DNA from 3 places in the Gordonia sp. DT30 genome. Region 2 is predicted to be linked to each of the others. Evidence: predicted binding sites of a transcription regulator. Region 2 holds the regulator's gene; each other region holds the start of a gene.
What was found. The regulator LexA, encoded in region 2, represses DNA repair genes until DNA is damaged. The targets are predictions, from matches to a motif close to CGAACANNTGTTCG.
Positions count from the first base shown of each region.

Region 1: ACLQ3C_RS06225 (DUF222 domain-containing protein) is a predicted target of LexA. The motif match lies at 1,842-1,855, and genes of this name have one in related genera.
Region 3: ACLQ3C_RS10730 (error-prone DNA polymerase) is a predicted target of LexA. The motif match lies at 2,021-2,034, and genes of this name have one in related genera.

Region 1 covers NZ_JBNCLY010000004.1:210,447-215,087, forward strand. The annotation lists gene ACLQ3C_RS06220 (MerR family transcriptional regulator) at 1-294, opposite strand, end outside; gene ACLQ3C_RS06225 (DUF222 domain-containing protein) at 529-1,800, opposite strand; gene ACLQ3C_RS06230 (metallophosphoesterase) at 2,030-2,767, opposite strand; gene ACLQ3C_RS06235 (dienelactone hydrolase family protein) at 2,865-3,635, opposite strand; gene ACLQ3C_RS06240 (ATP-dependent DNA ligase) at 3,752-4,641, opposite strand, start outside.
Region 2 covers NZ_JBNCLY010000002.1:301,068-305,708, reverse strand. The annotation lists gene hrpA (ATP-dependent RNA helicase HrpA) at 1-1,029, shown strand, start outside; gene nrdR (transcriptional regulator NrdR) at 1,003-1,509, opposite strand; gene ACLQ3C_RS03385 (LysM peptidoglycan-binding domain-containing protein) at 1,550-2,152, opposite strand; gene lexA (transcriptional repressor LexA) at 2,520-3,170, shown strand; gene ACLQ3C_RS03375 (phosphoenolpyruvate--protein phosphotransferase) at 3,226-4,641, opposite strand, start outside.
Region 3 covers NZ_JBNCLY010000009.1:41,696-46,336, reverse strand. The annotation lists gene def (peptide deformylase) at 131-706, shown strand; gene ACLQ3C_RS10740 (RES family NAD+ phosphorylase) at 741-1,361, opposite strand; gene ACLQ3C_RS10735 (hypothetical protein) at 1,358-1,888, opposite strand; gene ACLQ3C_RS10730 (error-prone DNA polymerase) at 2,046-4,641, shown strand, end outside.

The DNA of each region.
Region 1 (4,641 bases), on a different contig from region 2:
GGTGACGGCGTTGCCGACGACTGCGTCGACATGGTCGTCGACCAAGCGCACCGCCTCCTCGCAGTCGGCAGTGAGCACGGATCTCGCCGTCGCGAGAGGCATTCCGATCTCGCGTAGTTGCCGAAGCAACGACGCACGCTCGAGTTGGTCTGTCGCATAGAACCGATACCCGGACGCCGGGTCGACCTCGGTCGGGATCAGCACGCCGGCATCGGCATAGAAGCGCAACGCGCTCGCTGTCAGCCCACTCCTGCGCGCGAACGAACCGATCGGCATCAACCCGGGATCTTCCACCACCACATCATCGGGCTTCGATCTACGTGAAGGTCAACCCCGGCAGTCGCCGGCACCGACGTCCCACCTCGGAAGGGTGGTCGACGTGGACCGGCGACAGCCGGGATCTGGGCCGTAGCCCTATCTATCTATGAAGTTCTCAACGAACAGATGCGGTCCCGGCGGGCCGGGTGCGGGGTCGGGAAGTCGTTATGGGTAGGCCTGTTTCAGGCGGATCGTGTCAGACGGTCAGTGTCAGGCAGCGTCGTCGAGGTGCAGGGTGCGACGGTTGTAGGCCGGTAAGGGTCGCCGATTCGGGTCGACACCCGCGGGCGGGACCAGCCACGGGTGCCGATCGAAGCCCATCACCACATCCCATCCCCTGTCGTGGACATCGTGATGGCACGCCGTGCACAAAAGGCAGCCGTTGTCGAGGTCGGTGGGGCCACCCTCGACCCACGACACGAGGTGGTGCGCCTGGGTGCGCGACGCCGGCGCACCACACTTGATGCAGCATTTATCCCTGATCAGCAACGCTTTTCGCTGTGCCGGGGTGAACAACCGCTTCTCGCGTCCGACGTTCAACGGCACCTCGTCACCGTCGACGATCACCACGGTGACCCCGGCATCACACCCGAGTGTTTTCGCGGTCGCGGGCGTCACCGATCTCATGAACTCAAGTGCGGAAAGCTTCGGGGCATCAGCAGGAATCGTCAGCAGCACACCGCCGGTCGGTTTACACGACACGGTCTCGTCGGCGAGGCCCTTTGCCGCGAGCTCCAGGATCGTTTCCAGAGCATCGGCGCGCTTACGATCGGCCGACCGCGAATCCAGCGAACCATCGGGCTGAGGCTTTGGCGCGGACAAACTCTCGACGAGACTGTGGAGTTTCTCCCCGGCAACCGCATCGAGGTTGGCGCGCACATCGAGGCGTCCGTCGCTGGTCTTGTGGTAGCCGAGTTCGTTGACGCTCTTGTCTTCGGCGGCAGGCTTTCCGTCGGTGTCGTCGGCGAGCAGATTGCCGAGTTGGTTTGCGTGCTTACCGATTTCGGCGGGACTCATCCCGGACAACGCTTGCGAGACGAGGGACCGGGTGTGGTCGCGACGCTGTTCGGGGGTGACGGGTTCGCCGGTGCGGGAATCGATGTGGGTGAGTCCGAGGACGACGGCGTCGGCGTGGTCGAGGGATATCGCACCGTCGACGGTGTGGATACGCAGACCGTCGAGCTCCTTCGTGGTGCCGACGCGGACGAGTCGGCCGGCGACGGCGGGTGCGATTCCCATGGTGATCAACAATTGTCGTACCGAGCGGCCTTGGGGCGCGGTCACTTTGAGACGGTCGAACTCGCCGGTCAATGTCGCGGCGAGGTGATCGACTTTGTTGCGCAAGATGATCAGTTGCTGCATCGCCGCGAACGCTTCCCGCGAACCGATGTCCGCGCGGAACGTATGGTCATCGAGCTGCGCGATGAGACCCGCGAACAGGTCAGCCGGGAGCTCCGCGGAGTGTGTGGTGGCGTCGATCATGGAATCCCCCCTGGATGATCTTGCGATGAGTCCAGTGTAGCAGAAGATTTGTTCGACTGGCAGGGTTTGTAGGATTAATCCACAAGGGCAGCAACCACTTTCGCCACGCCAGTGAACAGTTGCCCCAGCGGTGAACGACTTTCCCTGCGGTGAACAGCCGTCACGCCGGTGGGCGATCTGGGTATCGAATACTGCTTGTGGACAAAGTGTTTCGCGCCTCGGGTGGACGCTAGAACATCACCGAACGGAAGTGAGTGATCAGGCGATCGCCGTCGATCATGTGGAAGGCGATACCCGGGGGTTGGCCGCGGTTGATGATGTCGGTGCCCTCGAAGGGCAGGTTCAGTGTCGATGAGACACCCGGCGCCATGCAGAGCGGACGGTCGGCAAAGCGGGTGACGCATGCGGAGTGTATGTGCCCACAGACGAAGCCGACGATGTTGGGGTGTTTGCCGACGAGAGCGGCCAGCCGCTGTTCTCCGGTCTGGCGGATGGTGTCCATGTAGGTCATACCGACGTCCACCGGCGGGTGATGGAAGGCCACCAGCACCCGGGTCTGCGGGCCGGCGGCCTCGATCTGCGCCGACATCCATTCGAGCGTGTCGTCGTCGAGGTAACCGTCGTTGCCCCCGGGAATGGAACTGTCCGCCGACAGCAGCAAGACGTCACCGATGAGCAGCGAGGAGTTGACCGGGGCCATGCTGCGACGAGGACCGAAGACCTCGCTGAAATTGTCCCGAAGATCATGGTTACCGACGGTGACCAGCATCGGTAGCGGGGACTCGAGAACGCGATAGGCCTCGACGTATTCGCGAGGTGTTCCTTCGTCGGCGATGTCGCCGGTGACCAGCAACGCATCGAGTCCGGCCGCGCGTGCGTTGAGATAACTCAGGGTCGACTCGATCCGGGCGCGGTTGTACCGCGTTCCGTTGAAATGGAGGTCGCTGATGTGGGCAACGACGAACACGCACACACTCCCTTGTCGACTCACCTGAGGCTAGCCGCATGGCACCGCAAGAGCACGCCGAGGGTGTACCGGGGCCGGCGCGTGGCCGTGCCCGCCGTCACCCCAGTGTGCGGGCGAACAATTTGGCCAGTTCCGCGAAGTGATACTCCGCCGCATCGTGGTTGTAGGAGGCAGTGTCGGCCATGGTGTATCCGTGTGGGGCACCGGGATAGACACTGGCGTGATGGGTGACACCGGATGAGGTGAGTGCGTGTTCGAACACGGCGACCGACTCGGGCGGCAGGGAGCGGTCGTGATCGGCGTGTATCGCGAGCACCTCTGCTTTCACCTCGGGCAGCGACAGGTGCGGGCTGTCCGAGGAGTCGGTGACCAGGCCACCGGTGTGGAACATGCCCACGGCGGCAACGTCATCGGGTCGGGTGGTAGCGGCCAGCAGGGCCAGCCGCCCGCCCATGCAATAGCCCGTCGCGCCGACCGGCCCGGGCGCGGTCTCCGGCAGCGCGCGCAACGCGTCGAGGTACGCGGCCAGATCGCCGCGCGCCCGGTAGGTGGTGAGGCTTTTGATGCGCGGCCGCGCTTTCGCGAAGAACGTCGAGCGGCTCTCGGCATCGAGCAACGGCTCGTCGGGGGAGGTCTCGGCCGCGGTTCCACTGCGGTAGAAGGTGTTGGGCGCCAACACCACATAGCCCCACGACGCGATCCGGTCGGCCATCTTCTCGATCTGGGGGCGCAATCCGATCGCGTCCATGAGAAACAGGACGCCGGGCCAGGTGTCGCCGTCCGCCGCGGGTGCCGGCCGCGCCACATACGCTTCGGCATCGCCGTCGGCGGCGGTGACGGTGATCTTCTCTCCGGTTGTCTCGCTCATCTCTTCCTCTCGAAATCGGTGGACTGATCAGCAGGGGTCGCGCGGCTCGAATTTGCTCACGCAGGTGGTCGACGGCCCGCGCGAACCAGGTCGGACCGCGCGAACGCGTACCCGCCTCATAGGTCGCCGGGCAGTTTGTCGCGTCGGATACCGCGCCAGCTCGGATGTCGCAGATGCCCGGTGCTCGTCCAATCCATGAACCGCACCTCACCGACGATCTTCGGCAGCACCCACACCGCATTCGCCGCCACCGGCCGATCCAACTTGTCCAGGAACGGGGAGCGGCGGATCGTCAGCGGTTCGAGTTCCTCGGCGAGCAAGGACAATTGGGCTTCGGTGAACCCGGTGCCGACCCGCCCGACGTAGCGCAGTCCGGTCGCCTCCGGCAGACCGAGGAGCAGGGAACCGATTGTGTCGGTGCGGTGGCCGCGCCCCGGCCGCCAGCCGCCGATCACCACCTCGATGTCGCGCCAGTTCTTCTGTTTGAGCCACGACTTGGACCGCCGACCCTGCTGATAGGTCGACGAACGACGCTTGGCGACAACGCCTTCGAGCTGGTGTTCGCGACTGTATGCTACGGCCGCCGAGCCCGGCTCGGGTAGCAGGGCGGGCACCTCGACGTAGCGCGAACGCCCGAACGCGGGTGCTAGCCCTTCGAGTAGTTCGCGTCGCTGCGACCACGGTTTGCCGAGCAGAGAGGTGCCGTTGAGGTAGAGGACGTCGAACAGATAGAGCTTGAGCGTGATACCGGCGTCCGCGGATCGGCGCCCGGCGAGGAGCGTGAAATTGGTGCGCCCGGCCGAGTCGAGGGCCACCACCTCGCCGTCGAGTACGACGTCGATCAGCCCGAGATCGTCGGTCATGGCGGCGAGTTCGGGAAAGTCGGCGGTCATGTTCAGACCGGAGCGGGAGGTCAGGGTGAACTCACCGCCGATGTAGCGCACCAGGAGACGGTAGCCGTCCCACTTGCCCTCGAAAGCCCAGTCCTTCGGGTCGAGCTTCTCCA
Region 2 (4,641 bases):
ACCGTCACGCCGGCCGATTTCGATCTCGACCGCCTGCCCGGGCACTTGCGCATGCATTTCGCCGTCACCGACGATTCGGGTGAGATCATCACCCGCACCACGACTTTCGCCGAGCTGACCACACCGAGATCGGCGTCGGTGCCCCCGCCGTCCGAGCAGGTGTACACCACCTGGACCGCCGACGGCATCGGCACTCTTGAACTCGCCGAGACCGTCGACGTCGCCGGTCAGCGGGTCACCCGTCACCCGACGTTGCGAGTGGTCCGGGCGCAGGCACATCCGGCGGGCGTCGCGTCGGCCACCGCCCCGACCGCGGCCCTGGCCGACGCGCTGCGCCGCGATGCGGTGATCGTCTTGTTGGAGAACGCAATCGGGACACTCTCACCCAAGGCCGCCGGAGCCCTGGAGCCGGCCCGGCGGATTGCCCTGAGTCAGAGCCCCTACCGGGAGCCCGCCGGGCTCTTCACCGATTGCACCCGGCGTGCGGTTCGCGATCTGCTCGACGTCGAGGCGGCGAACACCGTGCGCACCCCTGCCGCGTTCTCGGCACTCGTCGACGACCTGCGACCGCGCGTCGTCGTGGCGGCCCCCGAGTACCTGTCGCTCGCCGTCGAGGCGCTCCGTGAGGTCGTGACCCTGCGGGGCGTGATCGACGAGCACTCCGGTCAACTCGCTGCCGATGATGTCGCCGAACAACTCGATGACCTGGTGTTCGACGGCTTCGTGGTGGCGACGCCGCGCACGCATCTCGCCGATCTTCCCCGATATCTGCGGGGGGCGCGGGAACGGCTGGAGCAGCTCCCGGGGTCGGCCGTGCGTGATCGCGACGGGATGGCTGTACTCGACCGCGTGGTCGAGCGGTGGAATCAGCGCCTCGCCGAAGTGGGTGATGCGCGTCGCGATGCCGTCAACGAGCAGGCGCATTGGATGGTCGAGGAATTGCGCGTGAGTTTGTTCGCCCAGCGCCTCGGAACCCGATATCCGATCTCGGAGAAGAGGGCGCTACGAGCCCTGGACCGGCTCGGCTGAGACGACCCCGCCGGCGGATTCGGAGCGGCCATGGGTGAGGTTGCCCTGCAGGTCGTCGATCTCGCGCTGGAAGTCCTCGAGCGAATCGAAGGAACGATAAACCGACGCGAAGCGCAGATATGCCACTTCGTCGAGGTCGCGCAGCGGTTGCAGGATCGCCAGCCCGACCTCGTTGCTGGGAATCTCGGCAGCTCCGGAGGCCCGCACCGTCTCCTCGACCTGCTGGGCGAGCTGGGCGAGATCGTCTTCGTCGACCTGCCGGCCCTGACACGCGCGGCGCACCCCGCGCATCACCTTCTCGCGACTGAACGGCTCGGTCACGCCGTTGCGCTTGACCACCGCGAGCACGGCGGTCTCCACAGTCGAGAAACGGCGGCCGCAGGCACTGCATGAGCGGCGCCGGCGGATGGCCTGTCCTTCATCGGCGACACGGGAGTCGATGACCTTGGTGTCGTCATTCCTGCAGAACGGGCAGCGCATGCACCTAGGATACCGCCCGCCACCGCACCGACTTCTCGCGTCACCGGTAGGCCGGCGCGAGCAGCGACTGCCCTGCCTGCACGGCACTGCCGGACATGTCGTTGAGTTCGACGATCTTCTCGATCACCGACTGCCGGGGCATGTCGGGCGCCACCCGCGCCGCGATGGCGTTCAGCGATTCCCCGGCGCGCACATGGACCACCTGGGTGGCGATCGGCGCCGGCCGTGCCGACCCCCGCTGGGCCGATTCCTGATAGTCCGAACCGGCGACGGCGACCAGCCACACCAGTAGCGCCAGTGCCACGCCGGTCAGCACGGCCACCAGTGCGCCGGTCCGGCGAGACCTGTGGCCACCCGGATCACCCGTTCCGGCCAGGTGATGTGATCCGGCCGGTGACGTGCACCAGGTGCCGTCGGCGCCCGGTATCCGCCGGGAGACCGGGCGGATCGGCCGCCGGTCGGCGGGACGACTCACGGCCGAGGAACGCCGGGGGGCGCGGCGAGGATCGAGCGGCCGCTGTTCGCGGGGACGGGCGCGCGGAACCGGGTTGGTCGCGCCGGCGCGGGTCTGGCCGGTGAAGGTCTGGTCGGTACGGGTCCGGCCGACGCGGGTCTGGTCGGTCGACAAAAGGGTGCTATGCATGGTCTCTTCCTGTCTCGATCACACATTCGATGAACGGATGTTCGAGTTGTACCACCCCCCTCCGACAATTTCTCCACAACACGTCGAACAGACGTTTGAGGATGTCCGAAACCTCGGCTATTCTGACCGGTGATCAGCTCGACCACAGGCCCGCGACAGGTGTGCACGTCACCTACCGGCCCACGGCCGGGGTGGCACGCACCCGATCGAAAGGACTCGAATCCCGATGAGTGAGAAGAAGGACCGTTCGTCGCGGCCGGCCGAGGCGGCCGATCCGGAGTCGGCCACCACAGAGTCGAGCACCGATGACGCCGCGACGGCGGCGACACCGCAGGTTGATGACGCGGCGGCCGCCCCGCGGCGGCCCATCGTGCCGAGGGGTTTCGAGGCACCGCTCACGCCACGTCAGCAGGGAGTGCTCGACGTCATCCGCAAATCGGTTCGCGAGCGGGGATATCCGCCGAGCATCCGCGAGATCGGTGATGCCGTCGGGCTCGCCTCGACCTCGTCGGTCGCGCATCAATTGCGCACGCTGGAACGCAAGGGACTGCTCAAGCGCGACGCCAACCGGCCGCGCGCGGTCAACGTGCGCGACGCCGACCCGACGCCCACCGATGACAATCCGAACTCGGAGAACCTGCCCACCCCGACCTTCGTCCCGGTGCTCGGCCGCATCGCGGCGGGCGGCCCGATCCTGGCCGAGGAGGCCGTCGAAGACGTCTTCCCCCTGCCTCGCGAACTCGTCGGTGAAGGTTCCCTCTTCATGCTGCGGGTGGTCGGCGAGTCGATGGTCGACGCCGCGATCTGCGACGGCGACTGGGTGGTCGTGCGCCAGCAGAACGTGGCCGACAACGGTGACATCGTCGCCGCCATGATCGAAGGCGAGGCAACGGTCAAGACGTTCAAGCGCAAGGACGGCCACGTCTGGCTGATGCCGCACAACGAGTTGTTCGAGCCGATCCCCGGTGACGAGGCCGCCATCCTCGGCAAGGTCGTCACCGTCATGCGCCGGATCTGAGCGCAGGCGCTGATCAGCTGCGCGGTGTGTCAACCACGTTTCTCACACCGCGCAGTTAACAACGCAACGCCTCGCGGGCCGCGGCGCGAGCCGCACCCGGTGCAGCGGTGGCCACCGCCGCCGTGGCCGCGGCGCGGCATCGATCGAGGTCGACCTCGGCGAGTTTCGCGCCCACCGCGGCCGCGGCGGCGGGTGCACTCGACAACGATGTGACCCCGAGTCCGACGAGGACACAGGCGAGCAGCGGATCGGCCGCCGCCTCACCGCACACGCCCACCGGGGTGCCGGTGCGCGAACCCGCCTCGGCGACCATCGCGATGAGAGCGAGGACCGACGGCTGCCACGGATCGGTCAACTCGGCGAGCTCGGCCGACATCCGGTCGGCAGCCATCGTGTATTGCGTCAGGTCGTTGGTGCCGATCGAGACGAAGTCCACCTCGGCCACAATCGCCGGCGCAAGTATCGCTGCCGACGGGATCTCGATCATCACTCCGGCCACCAGACCCCGTCGGCGTACTTGCGCGGCGAATTCGGCCGCCTCGGCGGCCGAGGCGATCATCGGCGCCATCACCCATGGCGTGCTGCCGGTTTCCTCGGCGGCGCGCGCGATCGCATCGAGTTGTCCGGCCCGGATCTCGGGGTGTGTCGCCGCGATGCGGTTGCCGCGCACACCGAGTGCGGGATTCGCCTCGGTCCCGTGGTCGACGAATTTCAGCGGCTTGTCCGACCCCGCATCCAGGGTGCGGATCACCATCTTCTTGCCTCCGAAGGCCTCGATGACCTCCCGGTAGAGTGCCGCCTGTTCGTCGAGGGACGGTTCGTCCGGGCGATCGAGGAAGGCCAGTTCGGTACGGAACAACCCGACTCCTTCTACCGGGGACGCGGTGGCCGCACGGGCCGAGACGCCATCGGCGACATTCGCCAAGATCGCGACCTCGTGGCCGTCGGCGGTGTGACCAGGCCCGGTCCAGCCCGCAATCGCCTCCACCTCCCGGCGGCTCTGCTCCACATCGGCTCGCGCTCGGTCCGGATCCGGTTCCACCACAATCGTTCCCGCGGCCCCGTCGACCAGCACCGCGGTACCCGCGGAGACGACGTCGAGTTCGGCAACAGCCACCACACACGGAATCCCGAGTTGCCGGGCGATGATCGCGGTGTGACTGGTCGGTCCGCCCAGTCGGGTCGCCAGCGCGGTGATCAACTCCGGGTCCAGGCCGGCGGTGTCGGCGGGCGCGAGGTCGTCGGCGAAGAGGACCGACGGTTCGTCGGGCACCGGGACCCCCGGTTCGGGCTGCCCGAGCACCTCGGCGACGACGCGGTCACGCACATCGTTGAGGTCGGTGACGCGTTCGGCCATCAGTCCGCCGAGTTTGGTGAACATCGCCGCGAACTGCTCGGTTGCGGCGACGGCGGCGGCGGGCGCGGGCGTGCCCGTGCCGATCAGCTTCGACACCGCACCGATCCAGCCGCG
Region 3 (4,641 bases), on a different contig from region 2:
GACTGCCGAGTGGGTTCACCCGGACTCCCGGGCGTCTGCCATATCATGCGGACAGCATTGCGTCGGATGGGAAGTTGCGGCACGCTCGACCTCGGGGTACAGAAGCACGTGGCATTGGAGGCCGATGATCATGCCCATTGCCGAACTGCTGCGACTCGGGATCGTTCGTCCGATCGTCGGCTGGGGTGATCCGGTGTTGCACCGTACTGCCCGCCCGGTCACCGACTTCGGACCCGAGTTGCAGACCTTGCTCGCCGACATGTTCGCCACCAACACCGCCGCATCCGGTGCGGGTTTGGCGGCGGCCCAGATCGGAGTGGATCTCGCCGTCTTCATCTACGACTGCGGTGACGACACCGGCGCGCGGCGCACCGGTGTCGTGTGCAATCCGCAGCTCGAACTTCCCGAGGGACGTGACCGGCGGCTCGTCGACTACGACGAGGGCTGCCTGTCGTTTGCGGGCGCGTACGCGACGTTGTCGCGTCCGTCGGTCGCCACCTGCCGGGGACAGGACCAGTACGGGGAGCCGCTGACCGTCACCGCCGGTGGCCTTCTCGGCCGATGCCTGCAGCACGAGACCGATCACATCAACGGGATGGTGTTCGGCGACCGGCTCACCGCCCGGGGCCGCAAGAGTCTGCGCCGGATGCGTGACGAGGTGGCCGAGCGTTACCCCGATGACTGGCCGGTGTCACCGAAGGTCTGAACTACGTTGTCCAGCAATAGAAAATTGGTCCGGGTCAGGTGGGTGGCGGGACGATCGTGACTCGACGCGGCGGCGGCAGGATGGTGATGCCCGCAGCGCGGGCAGCGGTCAAGAAAGGTATCGGGGTGGTGTCGGCGGGCCAGCTTTTCGGCCCGGCGTCGTCGAACACCGCCAGCGCGTTCGCCTGGGCGACGGTGGTGAATCGGGATTGGTAGAGCAGGCCATCGCTGACAGCGTGGAACGCTTCGGCCCACGCCCGGGTGACGGTGTACGGGGTGATGGTGTGAATCTCACGGGTGATACCGAAGTCAGCAGCGTGCCGGTCACAAAGGTCGGCCAGGAGACACGCGGTCGGCAGACGTAGTCGGGAAACCGAGCGTTGCGCGGCGAAGTCGACGTCTGCGCCGCCGAGTGTGTGCAGTGTCGAGCCGAGGGTTTCGCGAACGGCGGTCTCGGTGTCTGTGGCGAGGTAGCAGGTTCCGCGGGGCGGGTCCAGATCGAACCGGCCTGCACCGCCGGCCGAGAAATACCAGGCGCCCAGCGCGGTGCGATGCGCCCGGTACAAGCCGACGCCAGCGGCAAAGCTCGTAGTGGGGAAGGTCGACAGGTCATGGCCATCTGGGCCCCGGAGCGCAACAGCGTCGCGGCCGGTCATACTGCCCAGCGTGCCGCGTCGGCGCGTGCGGCGTCGACAACTGCAGCGAGGCGTTCCGTGCTGTCGGTGGCGAGGTGGTGGATCACGGTGTCGCCGTCGAGATCCGGGTTGGGGGCGCACATCCACAGGGCCGCGGTCCACGCGTTGGCGTGTTCTCGCAGGATTTGCCACACCTGCACCATTCGGCGGTCGACCGCTCCTTGTTCGGTGAACTGCCACGTCGGGTACACCCATGTACCGGATTCGAGCTGGCAGGCGATGAGTGTTCGGTGCTTGACGCGTTTGGCGATCGCTTGCTTGCTCACGCCGAGCCAGCCGGTGAGTCCGGCGGTGTCGTAGAACGGGCCAACGAGCTGATCGTGTACGCCGAGTGCCGGCAGTGCTGCGACCATCGCCGACGCGAGCCGGTTGGTGTCGGCGTACAGGGACGCATCGACCCCGGCTTCTTCCGCCGCGGAGAAGCGCTCGTCCAGCAGATGACTCAACTCGTCGAGCAATTCCTGCTTGCGATCCATGAGATCAGACACAACACACTCCTTGGTCAACCCAGACAACCCGTACTCCGAGTCTGACACTCGGCAGTCCTGCGGTCAACCGAGACAACCCTCGCAGCGAGGCATCGTCGGATCGCGATTCACCGCCCACCACTCGCCCGGTATCGAACGTGCGTTCTATACTTGGTCAGTGGGCTGGAATCAGGGACCACCGACCTGGTCGGAGATGGAGCGGGTGCTGTCGGGCCGCTCGCGCAAGGACGGGCGGCCCGGCGAGTTCTTCGGTCCCGGGGACGGCGGCGACTCGCCGGCGTGGTCGCGCAAACGGGGCCCGTACGTGGCACCCGACATCGAGCCGGAACCGTCTCACGTGCCCTACGCCGAACTGCACGCCCACAGCTCCTACAGCTTTCTCGACGGGGCGTCGATGCCCGAGGAGATGGTCGCCGAGGCGCAGCGGCTGGACTTGAAGGCGCTGTCGATCACCGACCACGACGGCTTCTACGGGGTGGTCCGATTTGCCGAGGCCGCAAGGGAATTCGGAATGCCGACGGTCTTCGGGGCCGAGTTGTCCTTGCAGCCTGACGTCGCCCGGACCGGGGTCAACGACCCGCCCGGAGATCATCTGCTGGTGCTGGCCCGCGACAGCGAGGGATATCGCCGGCTGTCCCGGGTGATCGCCGACGCACACATGTCCGGAGGCGAGAAGGGGCTGCTGCGGTACGACCCCGACCGCCTCGCCGATCACGACGGGCACTGGCTGATCCTCACCGGATGCCGCAAAGGGGCGGTGCGCCGAGCCCTCGACCGGGCCGGATCGCCCGCGGCGGAGAAGGCACTCGGGGATCTCGTCGAACGGTATGGCCGGGACGGGGTCGCCGTCGAACTCACCGCCCAGGGTCTGCCCGACGACGACGAACGCAACGCCGCGCTGGCCGGTATGGCCGCGCGATTCGGGCTGCCGACGGTCGCCACCACCGGTGCGCATTTCGCCGGCCCGCCGCGGCGGCGCCTCGCGATGGCGATGGCGGCAGTTCGTGCCCGCACCGACATCGAGACCATCGCCGGCTGGATGCCAGGTGTCGGCGGTGCACATCTGCGCAGCGGCGACGAGATGCGGCGCCTGCTGTCGGCGCATCCGGAGGCCATCGACAACGCGGTACACATCGCCGGCGACTGTGCCTTCGAATTGGGTTTGATCGCACCGCAATTGCCGCCGTTCGAGGTGCCCGACGGGTACACCGAGGCCACCTGGCTGCGGCATCTCACCATGACCCGGGCGCTGCGCCGTTATGGCACCCCGACGCAGCATCCGCAGGCCTACCGGCAGATCGAACACGAACTGGCGATCATCGAAACCCTCACCTTTCCGGGCTATTTCCTCGTGGTCGCCGACATCGTCGACTTCTGCAAACGCAACGACATCCTGTGCCAGGGCCGGGGGAGCGCGGCCAACTCGGCGGTCTGCTACGCCCTGGGTATCACCAACGTCGACCCGGTGGCCAACGAGCTGCTGTTCGAGCGGTTCCTCTCGCCCGCGCGCGACGGTCCGCCCGACATCGACGTCGACATCGAATCCGACCGCCGGGAAGAGGCCATCCAATACGTCTACCGCCGCTACGGCCGCGGCTACAGCGCGCAGGTGGCCAACGTGATCACCTACCGCCCCAAATCGTCGATCCGCGACATGGCGCGGGCACTCGGATATGCCACCGGCCAGCAGGATGCGTGGAGCAAGATGCCCGACCGGGCGCCCGACGACGTCCGGCAGCTCGCCGGTGAGATCGAGGGAATGCCAAGACATCTGGGAATCCACTCCGGCGGAATGGTGATCTGCGATCGGCCCATCGCCGATGTCTGCCCCACCGAGTGGGCGCGGATGGAGAACCGCAGTGTGCTGCAGTGGGACAAAGATGACTGCGCCGCAATAGGACTCGTGAAATTCGATCTGCTGGGGTTGGGGATGCTCTCGGCGTTGCACTACGCGATCGACCTGGTCGCCGAACACAAGGACATCCACGTCGACCTGGCCCGGCTCGATCTCACCGAGGCGGCCGTCTACGACATGCTCTGCCGCGCAGATTCGGTCGGCGTGTTCCAAGTGGAGTCGCGCGCCCAGATGGCCACGTTGCCCCGGCTCAAACCGCGCTGCTTCTACGACCTCGTCGTCGAGGTGGCGCTCATCCGCCCCGGTCCGATCCAGGGCGGATCGGTTCACCCCTACATCCGGCGGCGCAACGGAACCGAACCCGCCACCGTCGAACATCCGTCGATGCGGGGAGCCCTCGATCGGACGCTGGGGGTGCCCTTGTTCCAGGAGCAGCTCATGCAATTGGCGGTCGACGTCGCCGGATTCGACGCCGCCGAGGCCGATCAGCTGCGCCGCGCCATGGGCTCCAAACGGTCGCCGGAGAAGATGGAACGGTTGCGCCGGCGCTTCTACGAGGGAATGCGCACCACCCACGGCATCGCCGGCTCCGACGCCGACCACATCTACGAGAAGATGGCGGCATTCGCCAATTTCGGCTTCCCCGAAAGCCATTCGCAGAGCTTCGCGTCGCTGGTGTTCTACTCGTCGTGGTTCAAGCTGCACCATCCGGCGGCATTCTGCGCGGCACTGCTGCGCGCGCAGCCGATGGGGTTCTACTCGCCGCAGTCACTGGTCGCCGACGCCCGCCGGCACGGGGTGCGCGTACACCGGCCCGACATCAACCGATCGTCGGCCGAGGCGAATCTGGAGAACGCGGGACTCGAGGTACGCCTGGGACTGGCCGCGGTGCGCGGGA